One region of the Mesorhizobium sp. WSM1293 genome, then DNA from elsewhere that is predicted to be linked to it. Evidence: riboswitches for the same ligand, from Rfam matches in the RefSeq annotation. Region 1 holds a riboswitch; each other region holds the start of a gene.
The links. A riboswitch is a leader RNA that binds a small molecule or an ion and turns the genes downstream of it on or off. The one in region 1 is predicted to bind cobalamin.
Positions count from the first base shown of each region.

Region 1 (9,547 bases):
GATCTCCTCGCCGCCGGTGCGCAGCGATGCCGAGCCCCAGAGATCGATGACCAGCGAGCGTGGCCAGTCGCCATGCGACTGCATGTAGCCGCGCACGACTTCCTCCGCCGCGGCCTTGCCCAGATCATAGGCGGTCGGCGTCGGCATGGTGCGCGGGTCCGAGGTGAACAGATTGCGGCCGGTGGGCAAGACGTCCGAGCGGCCGCGCGCAGGCGCGCCGGCCGGACCGGCCTTGACGTGGCCGCCATCGAGCGCGGCAAGCAGCGCCGCCTTCTCGGCTTCAGCGCTTTGTCGCCGCATGGCGTCCGGCTCATCCTCCGGAGCGCGGCCGTAGATATGCAGCCCGTCCTTGATGGCGAAATCCTTGAGGTCGCAGAGCCAGGCATCGATGCGGCGCAAGGCCTCGTCGGGCGCGTCGGTTCTGGCAACGCCGGCTTCGGAGGCGAGACCGGTTTTTTGCGCGGTGTCGACGATCAGTTTCGCCAGTCGGTCACGGCGGCGACGGTCGAGCCCGTCGGCCTGCGCATATTCGTCGACCAGCCGCTCGAGCTTGTGCTGGTTTTCGTCCAGCCCGGCGCCGGTCAGCGGTGGCGGCAAATGGCCAAGGGTGACGGCGGCAATGCGCCGCTTGGCCTGCGCCGCTTCGCCCGGGTTGGAGACGATGAAGGGATAGATGACGGGCAGGGGACCGGTGACGATCTCCGGAAAGCAGTTTTCCGACAGAGCAACGGTTTTGCCCGGCAGCCATTCAAGCGTGCCATGGGCGCCGACATGGACCAGCGCGTGGACGCCGAGCGACTTGCGCAGCCAGAGGCCGAAGGCGATCAGCGCATGGCGCGGGGGCAGCGTCGGGTCGTGGTAGTCGGCGCGGCGGTCGACGGAGCGGCCGCGGTCGGGGGCGAGGGCGATGGTGACGTTGCCGAAGGTGGCGGCGCGGAAGGGGAAGCTTCCGCGCAAACCTGTTTCGTCTTCCGCTTTGCCCCAAGCGGCTTCGACCGCAGTAATTGCCGCAGTCGGCAACTCCGTCGAGAAGGCAATGTAGTTATCTAAGGCCAATCCAGTATCGCTGGCTTCCAGCAAATCCAGCAACCCACGTGGCGTCTGCGGAATCCCCTCAACCACATAGCCCTGCTCCTTCAGGTCATGCAGCATGGCGAGCACGCTGGACGGCACGTCGAGGCCCACGGCATAGCCGGTGCGGCCAGGAGCGCTAGGGTAATCCGGGATCAGGATGGCCAGCTTGCGCCCGGCGCGGGGTGTCTCCTGCAACTTGATGAAGGCCGCGACGCGGTCAGCGACCTGCGCCACGCGATCCGGTTCCGGCCGGTTGGCGAAGGCGCGGTGGCCGAGTGCGGGATCGGTCTCGGTCTCGCCCTTGAAGGAAATGGCGCCGGCGAGGACGCGGCCGTCGAGTTCGGGCAGCACGACATGCATGGCGAGGTCGGCGGGTGCCAGGCCACGCTGGTTGTTTTGCCAGATGTCGCGGCGGGTGGTGGCGACGATGACCTGGAAGACAGGCACGCCGGCGCGGTCGAACAGCGTTTCGATGCCGGGTTCGGCGCCTGAGGCGAAAGCGGTCGCGGTGATGATGGCGGCGGGCTTCAGCGCCGTCAGTGCTGTTTCCACGAAGGCGAGGGAGGTTGGGTCCTTGAGGCTGGAGACGAAGATCGGGACTGGGTCGATGCCGCGCTGCCGCAGCGCTTCAACAAGCGCATCGATGGGCGCGACATCGGCGGCCAGCAGCATCGAGCGATAGAACAGGATGGGGATGATAGGAGCGTTGACGTTGTAAGCGCCAGCATTCGATAAGTCCGGCTTCTCCACAACTCCACATCCGGGCACGTAAAAACCAGCTTTCGGCACCACCACCGGGCCGATCACTTCCGCATCCTGTCCCGCCAAGCCCGCCAGCCTGCGCACCAGTGCGCTCATATTCGCCGGGCCACCCTCGCGGAAATAGTCGAGCAGGCCGTCCAACTCCTCGCGCGGCAGCGTCGAGGCTTCGATCAGGCGCAGATCCTCGTCGCGGCATTCGCCGGGCAGCAGCGCCAGTTTTATGCCGCGTTCGCGGGCGGTCGAGGCAAGCTGGTCGCAGCCGTAGCGCCACCAGTCGTAGCCGCCGAGGATGCGCACGAGGATGATCTTGGCATGGCGGGCGACGCTGTCGACCCAGAGGTCGACGGACATGGGATGGCGCAGGTCGCGCAGTGCGGCCAGCCGCATCGAGGGCAGGCGGTCGGCATCGGTCCTCCACGCCGCCGCCAGTCCGGCGAGGTCGCTGTCGGTGAAGGACAGGGCCACGATATCCGCCGGCGTCTGCCGCAGATCGACCGGCTCGGCGAGGTCGTCGAGCGAGGCGGATGTCGTGGTGAGGATGTGCATCGCGACCCGTGTCCGAAATCAGCCGGCGAGTATACGCTCGATCGCCGGGCGGTTCAGCCCTTTCAGGCCGATGACGACGAGACGCGAGCGGCGGTCATCCTCAGCGGTCCAGGCACGGTCATAGTAATGATTGACGCGCGGCCCGACGGCCTGCAGCAACAGCCGCATCGGCTTACCGCCGACCTCGACGAAGCCTTTTACACGCAGCACGTTCTCTTCTTCTGCGACCGTGGCGACGCGTTTTGCCAGTTCATCGGGATTGGCGACCGAGGCTATGTCGACAATGAAGGTGTCGAAGTCGTCATGCTCGTGGTCGAAGGCGCCGTCATGATGGGATTTGCGGTTCTCGATGTCGTCCTCGACGGCGAGACCGAGCCCGAGCAGCACGGAGGGATCGACCTTGCCATGCGACGTCGGCACGATCTTCACTGCGCGGGCGGAGTGTTCGCCAATGATGGCATTGGCGCGGGCGGTGCCGGCGGCGTCCATCAGGTCGCTCTTCGACAGGATGATCAGGTCGGCGCAGGCGATCTGGTCCTCGAACACTTCTTCCACCGGATCGTCGTGGTCGAGCGTCTCGTCCCCGGCGCGCTGCGCCTGGAGGGCCTCCATGTCGTTGGCGACGCGGCCTTCGGCCAATGCCGGTCCGTCGACCACGGCGATGACGCCATCGACGGTCACCCGGCTTTTCACGCTCGGCCACTGAAAGGCCTGGACCAGCGGCTTGGGCAGTGCCAGGCCCGAGGTTTCGATCAGGATATGGTCGACCTTCGGCGTCAGCGACAGGATTTGGTCGAGCGCCGGGACGAAATCATCGGCGACGGTGCAGCAGATACAGCCATTGGCCAGTTCGACGATGTTTTCCTCGGGGCAGGTGTCGATACCGCATCCCTTGAGGATCTCGCCATCGATGCCGATGTCGCCGAATTCGTTGACGATGATGGCGATGCGCTTGCCGCCGGCGTTTTCCAGGAGATGGCGGACCAGCGTCGTCTTGCCGGCGCCGAGGAAGCCAGTGACGACGGTGCAGGGAACGCGGGATACGGAAGTGGTCATGGTCAATCCTTCAGCATGTCGATGGGTGGAATGCGGGCCACGAGGCCGCGCTTGAGGCTATCGGGGCGGCCACGCCACGGGATCAGGCCATCTTTCGAGGTGGCGAAGAGCTTTGCGCCTGTCACGAGGTCGGCGCCGCTGGTCGCGGTCAGGTCGCCGAAGACATAGCTCCAGCAACCGTCGCGCAGGATCGCGGCGCTGAGGCGCCGCTTGCAATTGCCAAGGCATTCGACGCTGCGGATGCGGATATCGTCGCCAGCGGCGGCGCGGCGCGTGTCGTCCGTCAGCAACTCGCCGGCGCGGGGATGAGCGTCGGAGCCGGTCTCATTGCGGCAGGAGCCGCAGACGATGATGGTGACGCCGGCCAAGGCATCATCATGGCCGGACGAAATATCCGCTGTGCCAGCCGAAAAACTGCTGTCGTGGTCCAAAGATCGGGCTCCTTGCCCGGAAACCCGCCGGGCGATCGGATTCTACAGTCGCAGACGGCAGGTCTCCTGGCTCGCGAGTCATCGCCTTGGGTAGCCGCCTTCCCGGGAATTCCCAGTGGTTTTCGGCCTTGGCTCTTCGCTTACAGTTGCGGGGACAGCCGCGGATTTGGGATTTTGCCCCGCACCGCATTCCCTCTTAGCCCTTGCCGTTGCGGGCAAGGGACCATCTGGAACCGGATTTAGGCTTTTGCGGGCGGCGGTGTCAACGCGAGCTTACGACACGGCTATGTCGGCCAGCGCCGGCCCCAAATCCCCGGCAGGCGTCACTTCGATGCGTTCGAGCCCGAGCCAACCTTGCATCTGCTTCAATTCCTCGAACAGCTCCGCAGCGGTTTCAGGCGGCGCACCGGGCTCCGCATAGGCTGCATGGACGCGCAGTATGCCGGCCGGGCGGTCTGCCTTGAGGTCGATGCGCGCCACGATCCGGTCGCCGAGCAGGAACGGCAGGACATAATAGCCATACTGCCGCTTGTCGGCCGGTGTGTAGATCTCGATGCGGTAGTGGAAATCGAACAGCCGCTCGGTGCGCGAGCGCTCGAAGACGACCGGATCGAAGGGTGCCAGCAAGGCGCGGGCCTCGACTTTGCGCGGCAGGCGGGCGTCCCGGTGAAGATAGGCCGCCTTGTCCCAGCCTTCGACACACACCGGCAGCAACTCGCCCGTTTCAACCAGTTCCTCCAACCGGCCTTTCATATCGGCCGGCGACAGGCGGAAATAATCGCGCAAATCGCTTGAAGTCGCCACGCCGTGGGCGCGGGCGGAAATGCGCAGCAATTCGCGGTGCGCGTCCTCAGGCGTCGGCACCGGCAGATCGAGGATCGCCTGCGGCAGCACGCGCTCGGGCAGGTCATAGAAGCGCTCGAAACCGCGGCGGTGCGCCGTGGTGATGCGGCCGGCCCAGAACAGCCATTCGAAAGCGTGTTTGGCATGGCTCCAGCCCCACCAGCCGCCCGAACCTTTCTGGCCCTCCAGCGCGGAAGCGGCGATCGGGCCGCGCTCGGCGACCTCGCGGTAGATCTCTTCGATGTAGGCGGCGTGCTCGCGGCCCCATTTGGCGAGACCCAGATACATTTCCTCGCCCCGCTCGGCGCGCTGCATGCGCCAGCGCATCAGCGGGTATGTCTCGACCGGCAGGAAGGAGGCCTCGTGCGCCCAATATTCGAAAACCATGCGCTTGCGCGTCACAGCCGCGTTGTCGAGCAGAGCGAGCGGGTAGGGGCCAAGGCGCGAATAGAGCGGCATATAATGAGCGCGCACCACCGCGCTGACGGAATCGATCTGCAACAGGCCGGTGCGGGAGAGCGTGCGGGCAAAATGCCGGCGGTCGGGCGTGCCGGTCGGGCGAGGATCGAGGAACCCTTGGGCGGCAAGGGCGATGCGCCGGGCCATCGGGAGCGAGATCTTTTCCTTCATACAGGTATCACTTTGACGTGTTTTGACCGAGGGTCGAATGGCTGATTCCAACCCATGCTAGCAGGGTTTTGGCGGCATCCATGTCAGGAGAGAAAAGTGGAGTAAAAAGCGAAGGAAATCAAACAGGAGCGGATCGGACCAGTTTGCCGCGATATGCCGTCCAGGTCGATGTTTTGAACAAGGTTTGACTTGCTTCGCTGGAAGTGCTGCGCTAACCCTCGCCGCGTTGCAGCATAGGCCCTTAAAACGGTTCAGCGGTTAAACTGTCACGCTTCCGCATTAGGGTCCGGTGCTGTAATCAACGTGGATTGGCGCCAACGGAAAGCCGAGCATGAACGCACTCTTGAGCTCATACCTGCCCATCGTCCTGTTCATAGGCGTGGCGCTGGTTGTCGGCCTGGCGCTGCTGGCCGCGCCCTTCCTGGTGGCCTACCGCAATCCCGATCCCGAAAAGCTTTCCGCCTACGAGTGCGGTTTCAACTCGTTCGACGACGCCCGCATGAAGTTCGACATCCGTTTCTACCTGGTGTCGATCCTGTTCATCATCTTCGACCTGGAAGTAGCCTTCCTGTTTCCGTGGGCGGTGTCGTTTTCGAAGATCGGCATGCTCGGTTTCTGGTCGATGATGGTTTTTTTGGCGGTGCTGACCATCGGCTTTGCCTATGAATGGAAAAAAGGAGCGCTGGAATGGGATTGAACGACAGTTCAGGCACCCTCGTCGCGCCGAAGCCCAAGGGCATCATCGATCCCAACACCGGCAGGCCGGTGGGGGAGGACGATCCCTTCTTCCTCGAGATCAACAACGAGTTGGCCGACAAGGGCTTTCTGGTCACTTCGACCGAGGCGCTCATCACCTGGGCGCGCAGCGGGTCGCTGATGTTCATGACGTTCGGCCTCGCCTGCTGCGCGGTCGAGATGATCCACACCTCGATGCCGCGCTATGATTCGGAGCGGTTCGGCGTCGCGCCGCGTGCGTCTCCGCGCCAGTCCGACATCATGATCGTCGCCGGCACGCTGACCAACAAGATGGCGCCGGCGCTGCGCAAGGTCTACGACCAGATGCCGGAGCCGCGCTACGTCATCTCGATGGGCTCCTGCGCCAATGGCGGCGGCTATTACCACTATTCCTATTCGGTGGTGCGCGGCTGCGACCGCATCGTGCCGGTCGACATCTATGTGCCCGGCTGCCCGCCGAGCGCCGAAGCGCTGCTCTACGGCATTCTTCTGCTGCAGAAGAAGATCCGCCGCACCGGCACGATCGAACGGTAAATCCATGACCGCATCCCTGAGCGAACTGTCGAACTATCTCGGCGAGAAGCTGATCGGCCGCGTGAACGAGGCTGATATCGCCTATGGCGAACTCACTATCCATGTCGAGCCGCGCGATCTGGTCGAAGTGATGATCTTCCTGCGCGACGATGCGCGCTGCCAGTTCATCTCGATCATCGATGTCTGCGGCGCCGACTATCCGTCGCGGGCCAAGCGTTTCGACGTCGTCTATCACCTGTTGTCGCCGAAGCAGAATGTGCGCGTCCGCGTCAAGGTGCAGGCCGACGAGGAAACCATGGTGCCGTCGATCACCGGCGTCTATCCCGGCGCCGACTGGTTCGAACGCGAGACTTACGATCTCTACGGCGTTTTGTTCTCCGGCCACCCCGACCTGCGCCGCCTGCTGACCGACTATGGCTTCGAAGGCCATCCCTTGCGCAAGGATTTCCCGCTGACCGGCTTCGTCGAAGTGCGCTACGACGACGAGGCCAAGCGCGTTATCTATGAGCCGGTCGAGCTCAAGCAGGAATTCCGCAATTTCGATTTTCTGTCCCCGTGGGAAGGTACGGATTACGTCCTGCCGGGTGACGAGAAGGCAAAGCAGTAAATGGCTGAAACCTCCGTCCGCAACTTCAACATCAATTTCGGCCCGCAACACCCCGCGGCGCACGGCGTTTTGCGCCTTGTGCTGGAGCTGGACGGCGAAGTCGTCGACCGCGTCGATCCGCATATCGGACTGCTGCATCGCGGTACCGAAAAGCTGATCGAAGCCAAAACCTATCTGCAGGCGGTGCCCTATCTCGACCGGCTCGACTATTGCGCGCCGATGAACCAGGAACATGCCTTTGCGCTGGCCGCCGAGCGTCTGCTCGGCATCGAGGTGCCGAAGCGTGGCCAGGTGATCCGCGTTCTCTACAGCGAGATCGGCCGCATCATGTCGCACATCCTCAATGTGACGACGCAGGCGATGGACGTCGGTGCGCTGACGCCGCCGCTGTGGGGCTTCGTCGAACGCGAAAAGCTGATGGTGTTCTATGAGCGCGCCTCCGGTTCGCGCATGCATGCCGCTTATTTTCGGCCCGGCGGCGTCCATCAGGACCTGCCGCGTCAACTGGTCGAGGACATCGGCAAGTGGATCGACCCGTTCCTGAAGTCGATCGACGACCTCGACCGGCTGCTGACCGGCAACCGCATCTTCAAGCAGCGCAATGTCGATATCGGCATCGTCTCGCTGGCGGATGCCTGGGCCTGGGGTTTTTCGGGCGTGATGGTGCGTGGCTCGGGTGCAGCCTGGGATCTGCGCAAGTCGCAACCCTATGAATGCTATTCGGAGATGGATTTCGACATTCCGATCGGCAAGAACGGCGACTGCTTCGACCGCTACCTCGTACGCATGGAAGAAATGCGCCAGTCGGCGAAGATCATGCGCCAGTGCGTCGACCTTTTGCTCGGCAAGGAGAGCACCGGCCCGGTGTCGAACCTCGATGGCAAGGTGGTGCCGCCCAAGCGCCAGGCGATGAAGCGCTCGATGGAAGCGCTGATCCATCACTTCAAGCTCTACACCGAGGGTTATCGCGTGCCGGCCGGCGAGGTTTACGCCGCCGTCGAGGCGCCGAAGGGCGAATTCGGCGTCTATCTGGTCTCCGACGGCTCCAACAAGCCCTACCGCTGCAAGCTGCGCGCGCCGGGTTTCGCGCATCTGCAGGCGATGGATTTCCTCTGCCGCGGCCACATGCTGGCCGACGTCACCGCCGTTCTCGGCTCCCTCGACATCGTGTTTGGTGAGGTCGATCGCTAAATGTCAGTCCGCCGTCTCGCAGAAGCCAGCGTCCAGCCAGCATCCTTCGCCTTCAACCGGGCGAATGCCGCGGCTGCGAAGCAATGGATCAAGAAGTACCCGAAGGGCCGTGAACAGTCGGCCATCATCCCGCTTCTGATGATAGCACAGGAGCAGGAAGGCTGGGTGACGAAGGCGGCGATCGAGACGATCTCCGACATGCTCGGCATGCCGCGCATCCGCGGGCTGGAAGTCGCGACCTTCTACACGCAGTACCAGTTGAATCCGGTCGGCACGCGTGCGCACATCCAGGTCTGCGGCACCACGCCCTGCATGCTGCGCGGTTCGGAAGCGCTGATGGATGTCTGCCGCTCCAAAATCCATCACGACCAGTTCCACACCAACGACAAGGGAACCTTGTCCTGGGAAGAGGTGGAATGCCTTGGTGCCTGCGTCAACGCGCCGATGGTGATGATCTTCAAGGACACGTTCGAGGATCTGACGCCGGAACGCCTGGCTGAAATCATCGATCTCTATGACGCCGGCAAGGGTGCTGCGGTGGAACCGGGGCCGCAGAATGGCCGCACCGGCTCGGAGCCGGCCTCCGGCCTCACCACGCTGAAGAGCGAAAAGGCGATCCTCAAGTCGACCCGCGACAGGGAAGCCAGGGAGGCGGCCAAGGCCGCCAGGGCGGCACCCGACGCGATCGTCGCAGCGCCGGTGCCGGCGCCGGCCGCGGCCCCTGTCGCACCGTCCAACACCAGCAAGCCGAAGACCGACGCCCCTGAAACCAGCCCGGCGTTGAAGACGCCTTCAAAAACCAAGGTCGCGCCGGCGGTTGAAAAGGCGGCGAGTGTTGCCGCTCCACTGCATTCGGCCGCCAATGCCAACAAGGCAGACTCCAAAGTCGAGCAGGTTTCCAAGCAGCGCAGTGGCCCCATCACCAAGGCCGAGCCGGCCTCCGCCTTCAAGGCACCAGAGGTCAAGGTACCGGCCGCCAAGCCGGCCAAACCGTCGCTCGGGGACAAGAATCGCCCGGCCGGCATCGACAGGCCGGCACAGGTCGATGACCTCAAACTGATCTCCGGCGTCGGCCCCAAGATCGAGGGCATCCTGCATACGCTGGGCATCTTTACCTTCGCGCAGGTCGCGTCGTGGA
Region 1 covers NZ_AZUV01000001.1:301,859-311,405, reverse strand. The annotation lists gene cobN (cobaltochelatase subunit CobN) at 1-2,382, opposite strand, end outside; gene cobW (cobalamin biosynthesis protein CobW) at 2,401-3,438, opposite strand; gene M729_RS0101575 (DUF1636 family protein) at 3,441-3,869, opposite strand; cobalamin riboswitch at 3,908-4,112, opposite strand; gene M729_RS0101570 (winged helix-turn-helix domain-containing protein) at 4,143-5,342, opposite strand; gene M729_RS0101565 (NADH-quinone oxidoreductase subunit A) at 5,674-6,039, shown strand; gene M729_RS0101560 (NADH-quinone oxidoreductase subunit B) at 6,030-6,611, shown strand; gene M729_RS0101555 (NADH-quinone oxidoreductase subunit C) at 6,616-7,218, shown strand; gene M729_RS0101550 (NADH-quinone oxidoreductase subunit D) at 7,219-8,409, shown strand; gene M729_RS0101545 (NADH-quinone oxidoreductase subunit E) at 8,410-9,547, shown strand, end outside.

Region 2 (9,547 bases), on a different contig from region 1:
GCCGGATCATGGCGGCCCGGCAAGGCTGCTGGTGCCGCATCTCTATTTCTGGAAGTCGGCCAAATGGCTGAACGGCCTGCAATTCACCACGCGCGACGAGCCCGGTTTCTGGGAATTGCGCGGCTACCATATCTATGGCGACCCATGGCGCGAGCAACGCTACACGGACGATCCATGAGCGATACGGCGGCAGTGCAGTCGCCCTGGCAAACAGCCGGCATCGTCCGCATAGAAAAGCGCACGCCGCGTGTCACCAGCTTCTTTTTTCAGCCGTCTCGGCCCTTCGCCTATCGCGCCGGGCAGCATGTCGACGTCAGGCTTACGGCGCCGGATGGCTATCAGGCGCGCCGCTCCTATTCCATCGCCTCCGCGCCCGAAACGAATGGCGCAATCGAACTGGCGATCGAAAAACTCGACGATGGCGAGGTTTCGCCCTTCTTCCACGAAGTCGCGGCAATTGGCGACGAAATCGAACTGCGCGGGCCGCTTGGCGGGCATTTCGTCTGGCCGAAGGATGAGAGTGGGCCGCTTGTGATGGTCGGCGGCGGTTCGGGCGTCGTGCCCTTGATGTCGATGATCCGCCACCGCGCCGTACGGAATTCAGCGGTGCCCGTCGTCCTGGTCTTTTCGGTCCGGGTCTGGGACGAAGTGATCTTTCGTGACGAGCTGATCGCCCTCGACGAGCGTCAGGACGGCTTCGAGCTGGTGCTGACACTGACCCGCGAAGCCGCACGCCGCCCGGCCGACTATGCGCGGCGGGTGGACGTCGCGATGATGGCGCAAGCCATGGCGCGGCTGCCCGAGCCGCCCGGTCTCGCCTTCGTCTGCGGCTCCAATGCCTTCGTTTCCGCGGCAGCCCAGGCGCTGATCGATGCCGGCGTTGCAGCCGAAATTATCCGCACCGAACGCTACGGAGTTTGAGCGGACGCCGCCTTGCGAGAAAGGTTCGTCGGATTCGCCTTCAGCCGATCGGCAAGAAACCCGCCGACAGCAACTGGAAAGGCAAGGCGCCATAGGCGGCCACCGTGGCCGCGTCGTTCCACTCGCGAAACTGTCGCGATGGTCGCGCCTCGAGCGTCAAGGCAACTCGCGCGCCGTCGAGCGTCACCTTGCCGCGAAAATGCAGCACGCGTTCCCTGCCGGATCGGCTGATAGCCACGGCACGCAGGCGAGCGATATGCTCGCCACCGTCATTGATCTCCATTTCGATGCGGCGCCGGACCGGCGGAACGCCGATCCTGACGGTGATGTCGAGCATCATGTCGCCGGTCGTTTGCGGACAGGCGATGGCCTGCGAAAACACCAGAGGCGCCGATGCGGCTTGCGGCTTGCCCGCGGCCGGTCTCCCGCGCCAGGGTTTGGCGGGCGGCTCCTGCTGCAACCGGCCCTTCTTCCGCTTCAGGCGCAACTGCTTGGCAAGGCCGCGCGACAGCCAGACCAGGCCGCCGAAATCCGTGCGCGGCTTGGCTTGCAGAACCGACGACCAACGCGACAGGCCAGCCCGGTCGGCCATCTCGAAGATTCTGGCCATTGTCCGTTCCGGCACCGGAATGCCGATCTCGAACGCCAGATAGGATAACGCCACCGCCGCTGGAACCGCCAGGCCGCGTCTTCCGACGATGTCGAGGAACATCCCCCAATCGACGTCTTCGGCATGGATGGCGACCGCGCAGTCGACAAGCCAGTCGCTGTGGGTGTGGGCGTCGAGGCCGCCATGGGCGATGGCCAGTGCCATGCGATCGGCCGGCGATGGCACGAAGACCGCGACGCCGCTGAATTGTGCCGGGACCGCCCGTTGCCAGATCGCCAGGTCGTCTTCCGCGCTCGTCTGCGACCCATCATAGCCGAGCTGGTGCAGGTCGATGTCGCCGAAACGGCCCTTGAAGAAGTTCATCGACCGCAGCGACGCCAACCGGGTTCGCAGATATTGCGCGCTGACGCCCGAGGCGATCTGCCAGTCGCGGTCGCGCAAGATGTCGAAGACGGCAGCCATGTCGCGCGGGCGCACCAGTATGTCGATGTCATGCGCCACCCGACCACGCTGCGCCGACGCGTTCAAGGCAATGCGGCTGGCGCCCTTGATCAGCATGATGTCGGCGCCGCCGTCGGCCATCGCCTTCAGCGCCGGCTCGGCCTCGCGCATCGCCATACGCGACTTCGTCCACAGCATCTTCTGCAGGCCGACGAGGCGCGGGTGCGCGGTATGCCCGGCCAGTTTTCTGCCGAACCTGTCGGAGATGGCGGCGAGCAGACGATGTTCTCGAAACGAGACGAGGTCGATGTCGTTCTCGTCGAGCCAGCGCGCGGCGCAGGCAGCGGCTGCGTCCTCATCGGAGAGCAGCGCCGCCTTCAGCAACAGGTCCAACTGGCCGGTGGGCCACGACCAGCCATAGTCCGGGAAGCGGCGGCTGATGCGGCGAACAGGCCTGGCGTTCAACTGGAGCCCGCCTTGTTCTGGGCCCGCCGCTGCATGGCGAGCCTTGCGACCTGGATATAGCCCCGGTCGCGTGCCGGATCGCGGCCGTAGGAAAGGCTGCCCGGACGGATGCGGCGCAATGCAAGCACGTCGTCGAGCATGGCAAGTACAAAGCCTGCCTCACGAACCCGGGCGATCCAGTCGATCATCTCGCCGCGACCGCCTGGTGGGTCGATGATGGGACCGACGCTCTGCACCACCTCCTGGCGGATCATCATCGTCGTGCGCGACCAGCCCGCTCCACTGGCCGCATCGGGCAAATCGGGGCTGTCGCCGCGAAACGTCCGCCAATGCGTAAAGACGCCCGCTGTCCCGGGATGACGGTCGAGATAGGCCAGCTGCTTTTCGATCTTGTCCGCCAACCACAAATCGTCGGCATCGAGCGTCGCGATGAGCGGCGTCGAGAGTGCCGCAATGCCACGGGTCGTTGCGCTGCCGGGTCCGGTATTGTCCTGTCGCAGCACCGTCACCGGCAAGTTCATCGCATCGATCACCGCGGCCGTATCATCGGTCGAACCGTCGTCGACCACAACGATGGCCTCCGCCTTTGCCGTCTGGGCCAGAACGGAGTTCAGGGCCGCGCCTATGGTGGCGGCCGCGTTGAAAGCCGGAATGACGACGCCATAGCCTGCCATCAAAGGAACCGCCACTGCGCGAGATCCTTGAAGTCGAAGATCCCCTCCACCCGGCGCAAGCTGGGATCGGCCTTGCGACGCTTCATCGACTTGTGAATGGCGCGCATGAACTCGCGAAAGGGCACATCGGCTTCCTTGGTCATGTTGCCGGGATGACGCCTGTAATAGAGAGCCACCGTATCGGGCATAACGTATTTTGCCTGGCTCTCAAAGATACGCAACAGATAGTCGGTGTCCTCGGCCTGTTTGAAATCCTCGTCGAAACCACCGGTGCGCTCGATGAGGTCTCGCGCGAAGATCCCGGCGGACAGGTGGATCCCCCGCACGGTGATGGAGTGGCTGTCGGCGGCCGGTTCCAGTGTCTCGCCATTTATCTTGTCGACCAGCGTCATGCGCGAATAGGTCAGCTCGAGGCCAGGATCCTCTTCGAAGCAGGCGAGATCCGCCTTGAAGCGGCCTATCGGGGAGATGTCGTCCGAATCGAGAAACGACACCAGACGCGTCTGCGGCAGCAACTGCTTCAGCCCGGCATTGCGCGCCTTGGTGACCCCGCCATTGATCTGCTGGAAAAGACGAATGCATGGGGCCTCGTCGATCAACGACCGTACGACGGCTGCCGAGCCATCGGTCGACCCGTCGTCGATGACGATGATGTCGAGATCGATGTCTTCGCGCTGCCTGAGCAACGAGCGCAGCGCCAGGCCAACGAATTGTTCGCGATTGTAGACCGGCATGATGACGCTCAGCCTCATCGGCGTCTCCAGCAGCGTTGCGGGCTTGGCTGATCCGAGCCGATTGTCTCGAGCATCATGGCATCCGCCAATCGGCGGGACTCTTCAATTCGAAGATGCCCTGGACCTCTCGCCGTGACGGATCGGCCTTGCGCCGCCGCATAGACTTGTGGATTGCACGCAAGTGGTTGCGGACCCTGCCGCTATGTTCCTTGGTGACATTTCCGGCGTGGCGTCGGTAGTAGATCGCGACGGTGTTCGGCAATTCGTAGCGCGGACCGGTTTCGAAGACTCGCAACAGATAATCCGTGTCCTCGGACTGCTCAAAGTCCTCGTCGAAATGGCCGATGCGATCGACAAGCGTTCGACTGAAGAGAGCGGTGCTCAGCGAAATTCCGCGAAGCGTCATGGTACAGCAGTCCGCCTCCGGCTCGAGCTTCTCGTCGTCGATCCGGTCGACCAGCGTCATCAGCGAATAGGTTAGCTCAAGCCCGGAGGTAGCCTCGAAGCGGGCGAGATCGGCCTTGAACCGTCCGGCCAGCGAGATGTCGTCAGAATCCAGGAATGACACGAACTCCGCATCCGGCGGCAGTTGCCGCAGCCCGGCGTTGCGCGCCCTGGCCACGCCCATGTTCGATTGCTGGAAGAGTCGGATGCAGGGGTTTTCGCGCATCATCGAGCGTACGGCCTCAGCAGAGCCGTCGGTCGAACCGTCGTCGATGACGATGATGTCGAGATCGGCGGCGTCCCGCTGCCGCACCAGCGAGCGCAATGCCGAAACGACATAGCGCTCACGGTTGTAGACGGGCATTATCACGCTCAGTTTCACGAAGCGCCCCGCACAAGAAAGTCCGCAATCGTGCCGGCTATCTCCTGTCGCTGCGTCCCCAGCGACAGACGATAGCACGGCAGCAGGCGGGTCAGGTCGCTGAAGAAGCGAAAGCCGCTCTCCCGCTCGCCCGGCATCTGCGCTATGCCGGACGGCGCCAAGGCAATCATGGCATCCCTGCGCGACACCGGCACGATCGAACTTGCCTCGCCTCCGCCGATATGTGGCACCAGCAGCGCAACGATGTCCAGAGTTTCGGGCACCGGCCGTGGCGCAATGTCGTCAATGTGAAAAGCATGCTTGCCTTGCCAGTTGAGCGGACCGTGCGCCTTCAGCCGGTGCTTCAGCCCAAGTCGCGCGAATCCCTGGGGATCCTGCTTGAGTGTTGAAAACAACGGGCGGGCAGTCACGCCGTTGGAGAGGTCGACCAGCACATAATCGTCGCCGACGCTGTCCAGCCCGTGGAGGAGGCCGGCGGCGACGGTCCCGGATTTCCCGGCGCCGCCCGCGCCGGCCAGCAGTACGCCCCTGCCTTTGGTGCCGAGCGTCCCCGCATGGGCCAGCCGCATGCCACGTGCCGCATATTCCCAATGGAGGAAGGGGCGCAGCGGCGCTCCCGGCTCCCACGGTGGAAAGGCATCGGCCGAGGCCATCAATTGCACGCCAACGCGACGTTGCGGATCATAGAACTGCCAGAAATCCAGGTCATGGAAATGGTTGCCGCGCAATCCGGCTTCCGCCAGCCTGGTGGCGAAGCCATGCTGCGTGAAGGGTCCTTGGCCCCATCTGGCCGGTGCCGCGATGCCGTCAATGCCGGGATGTGCGACGAAGATGCGGCAGATGTCGGCAGGCGCTCGGTTGTCCGGAGCCGTGACAAAGCCATGAGCGAAGGCATCCGCCAACGCGCCGGCACTCACATGAGCGGTCAACTCCAGATGCGGCAAGCCCACCTTGCAGGTCAGTGGATAATGCGCGGCGCTGCTCTGCGCTTGCGCCAGAACATGACGTGCGTAGTCAGTCAGGTTTTCGAGAGTGACGTTCGGCATGGTCTGCCTGTTCCGGAGCTGTCCGGCAACGAGAGCCTGGCGGGCGCCTCAGTTGGCCTGCTTCACTGCGGGCCAGCCGAGGGGCTCCTCGACCTCGTGGATGGGATCGACGACAATGAGGTCGGCAAGGTCGTCATGGATGTCGACCTTGAGGGGCTCGCCGGCAGCGGCGAGCTGAGCCAGCAATTCGCTGGGAACCGGTCTTGCCACGCCATCGGTTGCGGCCGCCAGCAAACCGAATTCGAGCAATTGTGAAACAAAGCCGTCAATCGCGGCGGCATCGAGGGCGCCAATTCCGGTCGCGGCGCCGACCAGTTCGGAGGCAGGCACGCCGGACGACAGTGCATCCCAAAGCCTGCTGCCTGAATCAGAGAAGCCGAAATATTTACCGGTGGTCAGGTCGAGAACGACGGCTTCGCCATCGAAGGATTCAAAGACGATATCCTTGCTGGCAATGGCATATACGCCGGATTGTCGCATGTTTGCTCCCCGCCGAAGCAGGCCGCGGAGATGATCTTCGGGCCCTACGGTCAACCCCACCGTTGCAGGCGTCTAACCATTTGCAGGGTTTTTGGCAAGATGGCGTAGGCCCGGGCGAGCGCAGCTGCAGGCCGCGCGGGCATGGACAGTCTCTGACCGTGCCTGCCGGTCACGCCTCGATTTCAAGCGCCGAAAGCGGCTTCGAGCAACAGGCGAGGATAAAGCCGTCCTCGATTTCGTGATCGAGGATGCCGCCATTGTGGCTCATCTCCACGTCGCCCGCGACCTTCCTCACCTTGCAGGTGCCGCACAGGCCGAACTCGCAGGCGGCGGGAATCCGCACCCCCGAGGCGCGTGCCGTCTGCAGCACGGTCTGGCCGGCGACGCATTCGGCATCGACATCGGAATGCGAGAACCGGATCGGTGTCACGGCCTCCACGGTGGCAGCGGCGCCGTCTTCCGCCGGCGGCGAGAACGGCGCCGGGATCTCCTCCACGGCAGGCGCGGCAAAGCTTTCCTGATGGTATTTCGCCATGTCGAAGCCGGCGGCGTCCAGCATGCCGCGCACGGCGCGCATGAAAGGATCGGGGCCGCAGCAGAAAATCTCGCGCTCACGGAAATCGGGCGCCAGCAATGGCAGCCGGATCGCGTCGATGCGGCCCATATGGCCGAACCAGCCCTCGCGGCTCGACCGCTCCTCGATCATGAAGCCGAGCGACAGCCCAGGCATGCGGCTGCCGAGCAGTTCGAGCTCCTTGCGGAAAATGATCTCTTCCGGGCGGCGCGCGCAGTTGACGAAGCCGACATCGGTCCATGGCGCGCAGTCGTTCAGCCAGCGCAGCATCGACATCATCGGCGTCACGCCGGAACCGGCCGAAATGAACAGGTATTTGGCGGCCGGGTGGCTGTGCAGCGAGAAGTCGCCGGTCGGCCCATAGGCCTTGACGTGCGAACCGGGCGTCAGATGGTCGAACATCCAGCGCGTACCGGTGCTGCCCGCCTGCGCCTTGACCGTCACCGCGATCGAGAACGGCCGCGACGGCGAGGACGACAGCGTGTAGGTGCGCATCAGCGGCCCGTCCGATGTCGGCAGTTCCAGAGTCACGAACTGCCCCGGTTTGTAGCGGAACCAGGTCTGGTTGTCGGAGCGGAAGGTGAAGGTCTTCACGTCAGGCGCTTCGTCGCTGACGCCGATCACTTCCAGCACCTGCAGCCTGTCGTTCCAGGGCGTCATCTGGTCGAGATGGCGATAGAGGCCAAGGTCCGTCATCGCATTCATCCTCTTGTCCCCTGGGCTAGGCGACGCTGCGCAGGGCCGGCCGGCCGCCTTCGGCAAGGCGCGGCCCGATGAACGACGCGTACCACTCGACGAACTGGATCACGCCGCCCTCATGCAGCTCCGAATAGGGGCCTGGTTCATAGGCCGGCGACAGGATGCCGAAGGCGTTTTCCTCGACGATGCGGCGGTCCTGGTCGTTGGTCTCGGTCCAGACATGGGTGAGCTCAGCGAGGTCGTAGTCGACGCCTTCGACCGCATCCTTGTGGACGAGCCATTTCGTGGTCACCGCGGTTTCCGTGGCACTGATCGGCAGCACGCGGAAGGTAACGGCGTGGTCGCCGAGGATATGGTTCCAGGTCGTCGGATAGTGATAGAGCAGCAAGGAGCCGATGCGGTCGGTTGAAACGCTGTCGGACAGGTTCTTCTGGACCGCCCGTTTTCCCGTCATGGTGTAGCTGACGGCATCGCGCAGCAGCGGCGCGCGGGTGGCGCGGTACTGCCCTGCCGGATCGATGCGGAATTTGCTCGGCAAGCCTGATGCCTCGCATCTGGCCCAGTGTGCGACCATTTCAGGGTCGCTGTCGGCGCCATGGACGCCGGTTACGGTTGGAGCCTCGGGGAAGGTCTTGCACAACTCGGGATGATTGGCGGCGCAGTGGTAGCACTCGCGGTTGTTTTCCCAGACCAGCTTCCAGTTGCCCTTCTCGACGATCGTGCTCTCGAAGGCGATCTTTGCTTCACGCAGCCGGTGCGGCAAAAGATAGGGTTCGATCATCGCCCGCATCGGCGCGAAATCTGCCGGTTCCTTGGCCAGGCAGATGAAGATGTAGCCGCCGACGCTCTCGCAGGCGACCGGCTTCAGGCCGAAATCACTCTTGTCGAAACCGTCGGCCATCTGGCGGGCAAACAGCAGGCGGCCGTCCAGCTCGTAGGTCCACTGATGATACGGGCAGACGAGCTTTGCCGCGGTACCCTTCTCCGTGTTGCACACGCGGCTGCCGCGATGGCGGCAGGAATTGTGGAAGGCGTTGATCTTGCCGTGCTGGTCGCGGACAAGGACGACCGGATAGTCGCCGACCTGCACGGTGATGTAGCTGCCCGGCTTAGGCAGTTCGCAATCATGGCCGATGAACAGCCAGTCGCGATACCAGATCAGCTCCATGTCGAGCTTGAAGTAGTCTGGATCGGTGTAGAAGGGCTGCTCCAGCGAAAAGCCTTGCCGGCGCCCCTTCAGGAGCCTCAGCATGTCGTTGCGGATATCCATGTCCTGTCCTCGTTTCTAAGGACTGAACTGGTGGTGATGGAGGAAGGATTGAAACACAGGCCGGCTGTGTGCCGGACATGCGCTATCCACCTCTTGACCGCCCACCGCGATCAGTCGAGTCTAAAAATCTCGGGCTGGTTTCCGGGCTCTGGAGTTGTCCTTGCGGACCATCGCGACACCTTCCCAGGCGGTTGCCCAGTGGTCTCCCGTTGCGACTTGAACTCCACCACCGTTGCGGGGGCAGCGCCGGATTCTGACCGGCTTCCCAATTCTCCGCCTCGTCGTCACGAAGCGGCACCTGAGATGGTATGATCTAACCACGATCGCGGGCGCGCCGTCGGCATGAAAACGACATCGTATCCATGCGGCGCGACACGGCATGCGAAACGCTACTGCAGCTCGTCGCGGGCCGAGATCCCACCTCCCGGGCGGCCATTTGCCGGCTGCGATCTTCCCGAATCCGACCCTTCGCGGGGGTCAAAAAAGGTTAACGGTTTCGAAAAGTGACTATTAGCTTGCCCTAAAATCGAACCGAACGGTTCGTTTCTGTTGACGGTGCGTGCAGGACGGTGTGAACGCTGGGCCTCTGAAACAGTCAGTGATCAATCAAGTGTCTACACCTAACACACTGATATGAAGAAGAAAAATGCATCCCTAGATTCCGTTGGCACAATTTCAAGGTGTGGATTCATGGTCCACACGGAACAACTTCGTGATTGGAAAAGACGACCTTGCCCTCCCACATCGGGGCTGTCCGAACGACGCGATTTCATTTCCAAGACACGCCGCTAGACGGACGGAAAAAAG
Region 2 covers NZ_AZUV01000004.1:1,057-10,603, reverse strand. The annotation lists gene M729_RS0105510 (molybdopterin-dependent oxidoreductase) at 1-178, shown strand, start outside; gene M729_RS0105505 (FAD-binding oxidoreductase) at 175-921, shown strand; gene M729_RS0105500 (nucleotidyltransferase family protein) at 962-2,437, opposite strand; gene M729_RS0105495 (glycosyltransferase family A protein) at 2,434-3,111, opposite strand; gene M729_RS0105490 (glycosyltransferase family A protein) at 3,111-3,863, opposite strand; gene M729_RS0105485 (glycosyltransferase family A protein) at 3,919-4,671, opposite strand; gene M729_RS0105480 (hypothetical protein) at 4,668-5,717, opposite strand; gene M729_RS0105475 (PqqD family protein) at 5,766-6,197, opposite strand; gene M729_RS0105470 (hybrid-cluster NAD(P)-dependent oxidoreductase) at 6,367-7,467, opposite strand; gene M729_RS0105465 (aromatic ring-hydroxylating dioxygenase subunit alpha) at 7,493-8,740, opposite strand; cobalamin riboswitch at 8,855-9,057, opposite strand.
Region 2: another riboswitch for cobalamin. It lies ahead of M729_RS0105465 (aromatic ring-hydroxylating dioxygenase subunit alpha); the one in region 1 lies ahead of M729_RS0101575 (DUF1636 family protein).

Region 3 (3,800 bases), on a different contig from region 1:
AGCAACACACCACCGCGAGCCGTGCGCGCGTGAAAAGCTCTGTCCTAGCGGAACTTCAGCAGGAGCGGAGCACACGCCGTGCCAGATGCAGCCGGCTTCAATTCGCACGATGAGGAATGGTCGCAGCTTGCGGCTGGGCGGTATGGCTATTTTGTCGATGTCCGCCACATGCGACGCAGTCAAATCGACACCGACGCTCTTGATGGGTCGACCTCGCCGCCGATATCTCGATAGTGCCAGTGCTCAGGCGGCATCTGCAAGCGTTGATCCCTCGCGTCTGTCGGCCGCTGGCCCTGTGAGGCAGAAGCTCACGGACAAAACCGCCTTCCTCCATTTCGTGGCCGAAATCATCCGTCCTCGGACCAGAATCGGCGTCCCAAATCCTGCCCCGCCGCTCAGCCGTCCAGCGGCCTTCGGCTGGACGACAAGGGTGGACTCGCACGCGTCGACCGACGTCTTCGCGGCTTTTCGATGCCGTCCTTTCTGCCTCAAATTATCCGCGAGGCCCGCGGGTCACATGTTTGCCGGTCACAGTGGCCCAGCGGCCTGCGCCTGCACTTTCTCCCGCAGCGCGCAGGCTGCAGCGATCATGTTGATGAGGGCAGGGCGGACCTCTTCCCATTTCCTTGTTTTGAGGCCGCAGTCCGGATTCACCCACAGTTGGCCGTCCGACAGTCGCTCGCGAGCCAGTTGGGCAAGATGCAAGATCTCGCCGATCTCGGGGACACGTGGCGAGTGAATGTCGTAGACGCCGGGACCGATTTCGTTCGGATATTTCGACTTGGTGAAGGCGTCCAGCAGTTCCATTTTGGAGCGCGACGTCTCGATTGAAATCACGTCCGCGTCCAGTTCAGCAATCGAGTCGATGATTTCATTGAACTCCGAATAGCACATGTGGGTGTGAATTTGAGTCGCGTCCTCTACACCCGTCGAGGCGAGCCGGAAGCATTCGACAGCCCAGCCGAGATAATGCTTCCACTCGGACTTCCGCAGGGGCAAGCCTTCGCGAAACGCAGCCTCATCGATCTGGATCACTCTTGCGCCAGCTCTTTCGAGGTCGGCCACTTCATCGCGCATGGCGAGTGCAATCTGGCGGCAGACCTCGGCGCGAGGTACGTCGTCGCGAACAAAAGACCAGTTAAGAATCGTCACTGGGCCCGTGAGCATGCCCTTCACCGGCTTTTTCGTCAGCGACTGGGCAAATTGCCACCAGAGAACCGTCATCGGATTGGGCCGCGATACGTCGCCGAAGATGATGGGAGGGCGCACGAGCCGGGAGCCGTAACTTTGCACCCAGCCATGCTGGGTGAAGGCGAGGCCGGACAACTGCTCGCCGAAATGCTGCACCATGTCGTTTCGTTCGAACTCGCCATGTACCAGCACGTCGAGCCCGATCTCCTCCTGCCAACGGACGGCCCACTCAGTCTCCTTCTTCAGGAAGGTCTGATAGTCCATATAGCTCAGCCGACCCTTCGCATGAGCGGAGCGTGCCCTGCGCACCTCGGGCGTCTGCGGGAAGGACCCGATGGTCGTCGTCGGGAACAACGGCAGGGCGAGCGTGTCAGCCTGGACTCTCGAGCGCTTGGCAAATGCGCTCTTTCGTTGCTTCATGGCGCCGTCAATGCTGCTGACGCGCCCGCGGACGAGCGGATCATGGGCCTTTGTCGACATTGCGCGCGCGGCGGCCGCCTCATCAGAAGCCTTCAGCCCGCCTGTTACGGCCTCCCAGCCTTCGGACAAGGCTTGGGCCAGCACGAGCAGCTCTTCAGTCTTCTGGGCGGCGAATGCCAGCCACGAACGGACGTCTACATCGAGCGCGGTCTCCATCCGCAGGTCCATCGGCACGTGAAGCAGCGAGCAGGAAGGCGCAATTTCGACGCGGTCGAGCGGCCAACCGGCGATGACCGGCTTGATGCGGTCGAGAATGGCGGTCAGGTTCGCGCGCCAGACATTGCGGCCATCGATCAAGCCAAGCGAGAGCACCAGATCCTTCGGTGCGAGCCGACCAATCGTCTCCAATTGCTCGGGAGCGCGCACGAGGTCGAGATGCAGGCCCGCCAGGCCCAGCGAAACCGCGGTCTCGAGATTGTTTCCCAACGGCCCGAAATAGGTAGCCAACATAACTTTCAACTTGGGCGCGGCATTCGACAGCTGGCCGTAGGTGAATTCGAAGGCAGCTCGTTCGTTCGGGTTAAGGTCGAGCACAAGCGCCGGCTCATCAATCTGCACCCAGTCGGCCCCCGAGAGTTCCAGCCTCTGCAGGAGTTGCTCGTAGACGGGCAGCAGCCGCGGTAGCAGCGCTATGGGATTAAAGCCCTGATCGGGAGACTTCGCCAGCTTGAGGAAGGTCACCGGTCCAAGGATGACCGGGCGTGTATGGATGCCGAGCTCTTTTGCCTCCAGAAAGTGATCGACTGGTTTGGTTGACGAGAGGGCGAAGGTCTGATCGTCGCCCAGCTCCGGCACGATGTAGTGGTAGTTCGTGTCGAACCATTTGGTCATTTCCATCGCGGTTACGCGCTGCCCCTGAACTGCATGCCCGTGACTGGCCTGTCCGCAACCCGCGGTATCGCCTTGCGTGCCGCGCGCCATCGCGAAGTAGATGTCGAGCGGGACCTCGCCGCCCGTCCAGCCGTAACGAGCTGGCACGGCGCCGACCATTGCCGCGGTGTCGAGCACATGGTCATAAAGTGAGAAATCGTTCGACGGGATTTTCGACACGCCGCGGTCGTGCTGCTCGCTCCAACTGGCGGCACGCAGTGCCTTCGCCGTCGCCAGAAGGTTGGCAGCAGACGATTTTCCGGACCAGTAGCTTTCGAGAGCGAATTTCAGTTCTCGCCGGCGACCGATACGCGGCACGCCAAGCGTTGCTATGGGAACTTGCTGGGAGACATTCATTCCATACCCCGATGGTTGGGGCGGGGGGCAAGGAAGGCGCTAGCAGGCCGGCATCAACGCCGAGCTGCCGCAGCCACCAGACACCCCGCCTGTGGACGTTGTTTACCGAGGCAGGTCTCCTGGCTCGCGGGTCACAGCCTCTGCCCCGTCTTCCCGGGGCATTCGCCCCAATGACATTGTTGGGTTTGGCTCGCCGCTTACAGTTGCGGGGGCAGCGCCGGCATGTACCGGCTTCCCTCTTAGCTCCGCTACGGCAACGCCTTGCGGAGAACCACGACATGCGAACAATCGCAGCAGCCCAATTTCTTGTCAATGCCGTATAAAGAAATGTTTATGTGTTTATGTAAATTGTTCGCCTGCGGCTTGTTCCACGTCCCATGTCGCCGTAGAGCTGAGCATTCTGCGGCTCCGATGTTGCAGACTGTGGCTCGCCCCTCGGGCAATCTGCCTCTTGTACGATCCCGTCTCAAAACGACTTCGTCAAAGGGCCCGTGTTGGCCATTCATCATCGGGCGGCAGTACTGGCCCGAAGTGCGCCAATGTTCCTGAGCCTCAACAATCAGAAATTTGGAGAAAAACCGGCATGCTTCTCGGACTGGTACGCGTTCGATTTACACGCGCTTGCCTGGACAGCCTGCAAAAGGGAAAGGTGGGCAATGCGTGGCCGAGATGCTGCCCTACAACAACCCCGCCTGCTCAGCCTCGCGGCGCAGATTCTGCCGAGGCCTGGGGCCGATCTGCTGGATCACCAATCCGGCCGCCAGTGAGCCAAGGTCGCCGCAGGTCTGCAGGTCGCGGCCTTGCGTGTAGCCATGCAGGAAGCCGGCGGCATAGAGATCGCCGGCGCCCGTCGTGTCGACCAGTTCCTTGATGGCGGTCGCCTTGATCACCACCGTCTCGTC
Region 3 covers NZ_AZUV01000048.1:180-3,979, reverse strand. The annotation lists gene metE (5-methyltetrahydropteroyltriglutamate--homocysteine S-methyltransferase) at 529-2,874, opposite strand; cobalamin riboswitch at 2,990-3,189, opposite strand; partial or broken gene M729_RS0130255 (PfkB family carbohydrate kinase) at 3,576-3,800, opposite strand, start outside.
Region 3: another riboswitch for cobalamin. It lies ahead of metE (5-methyltetrahydropteroyltriglutamate--homocysteine S-methyltransferase); the one in region 1 lies ahead of M729_RS0101575 (DUF1636 family protein).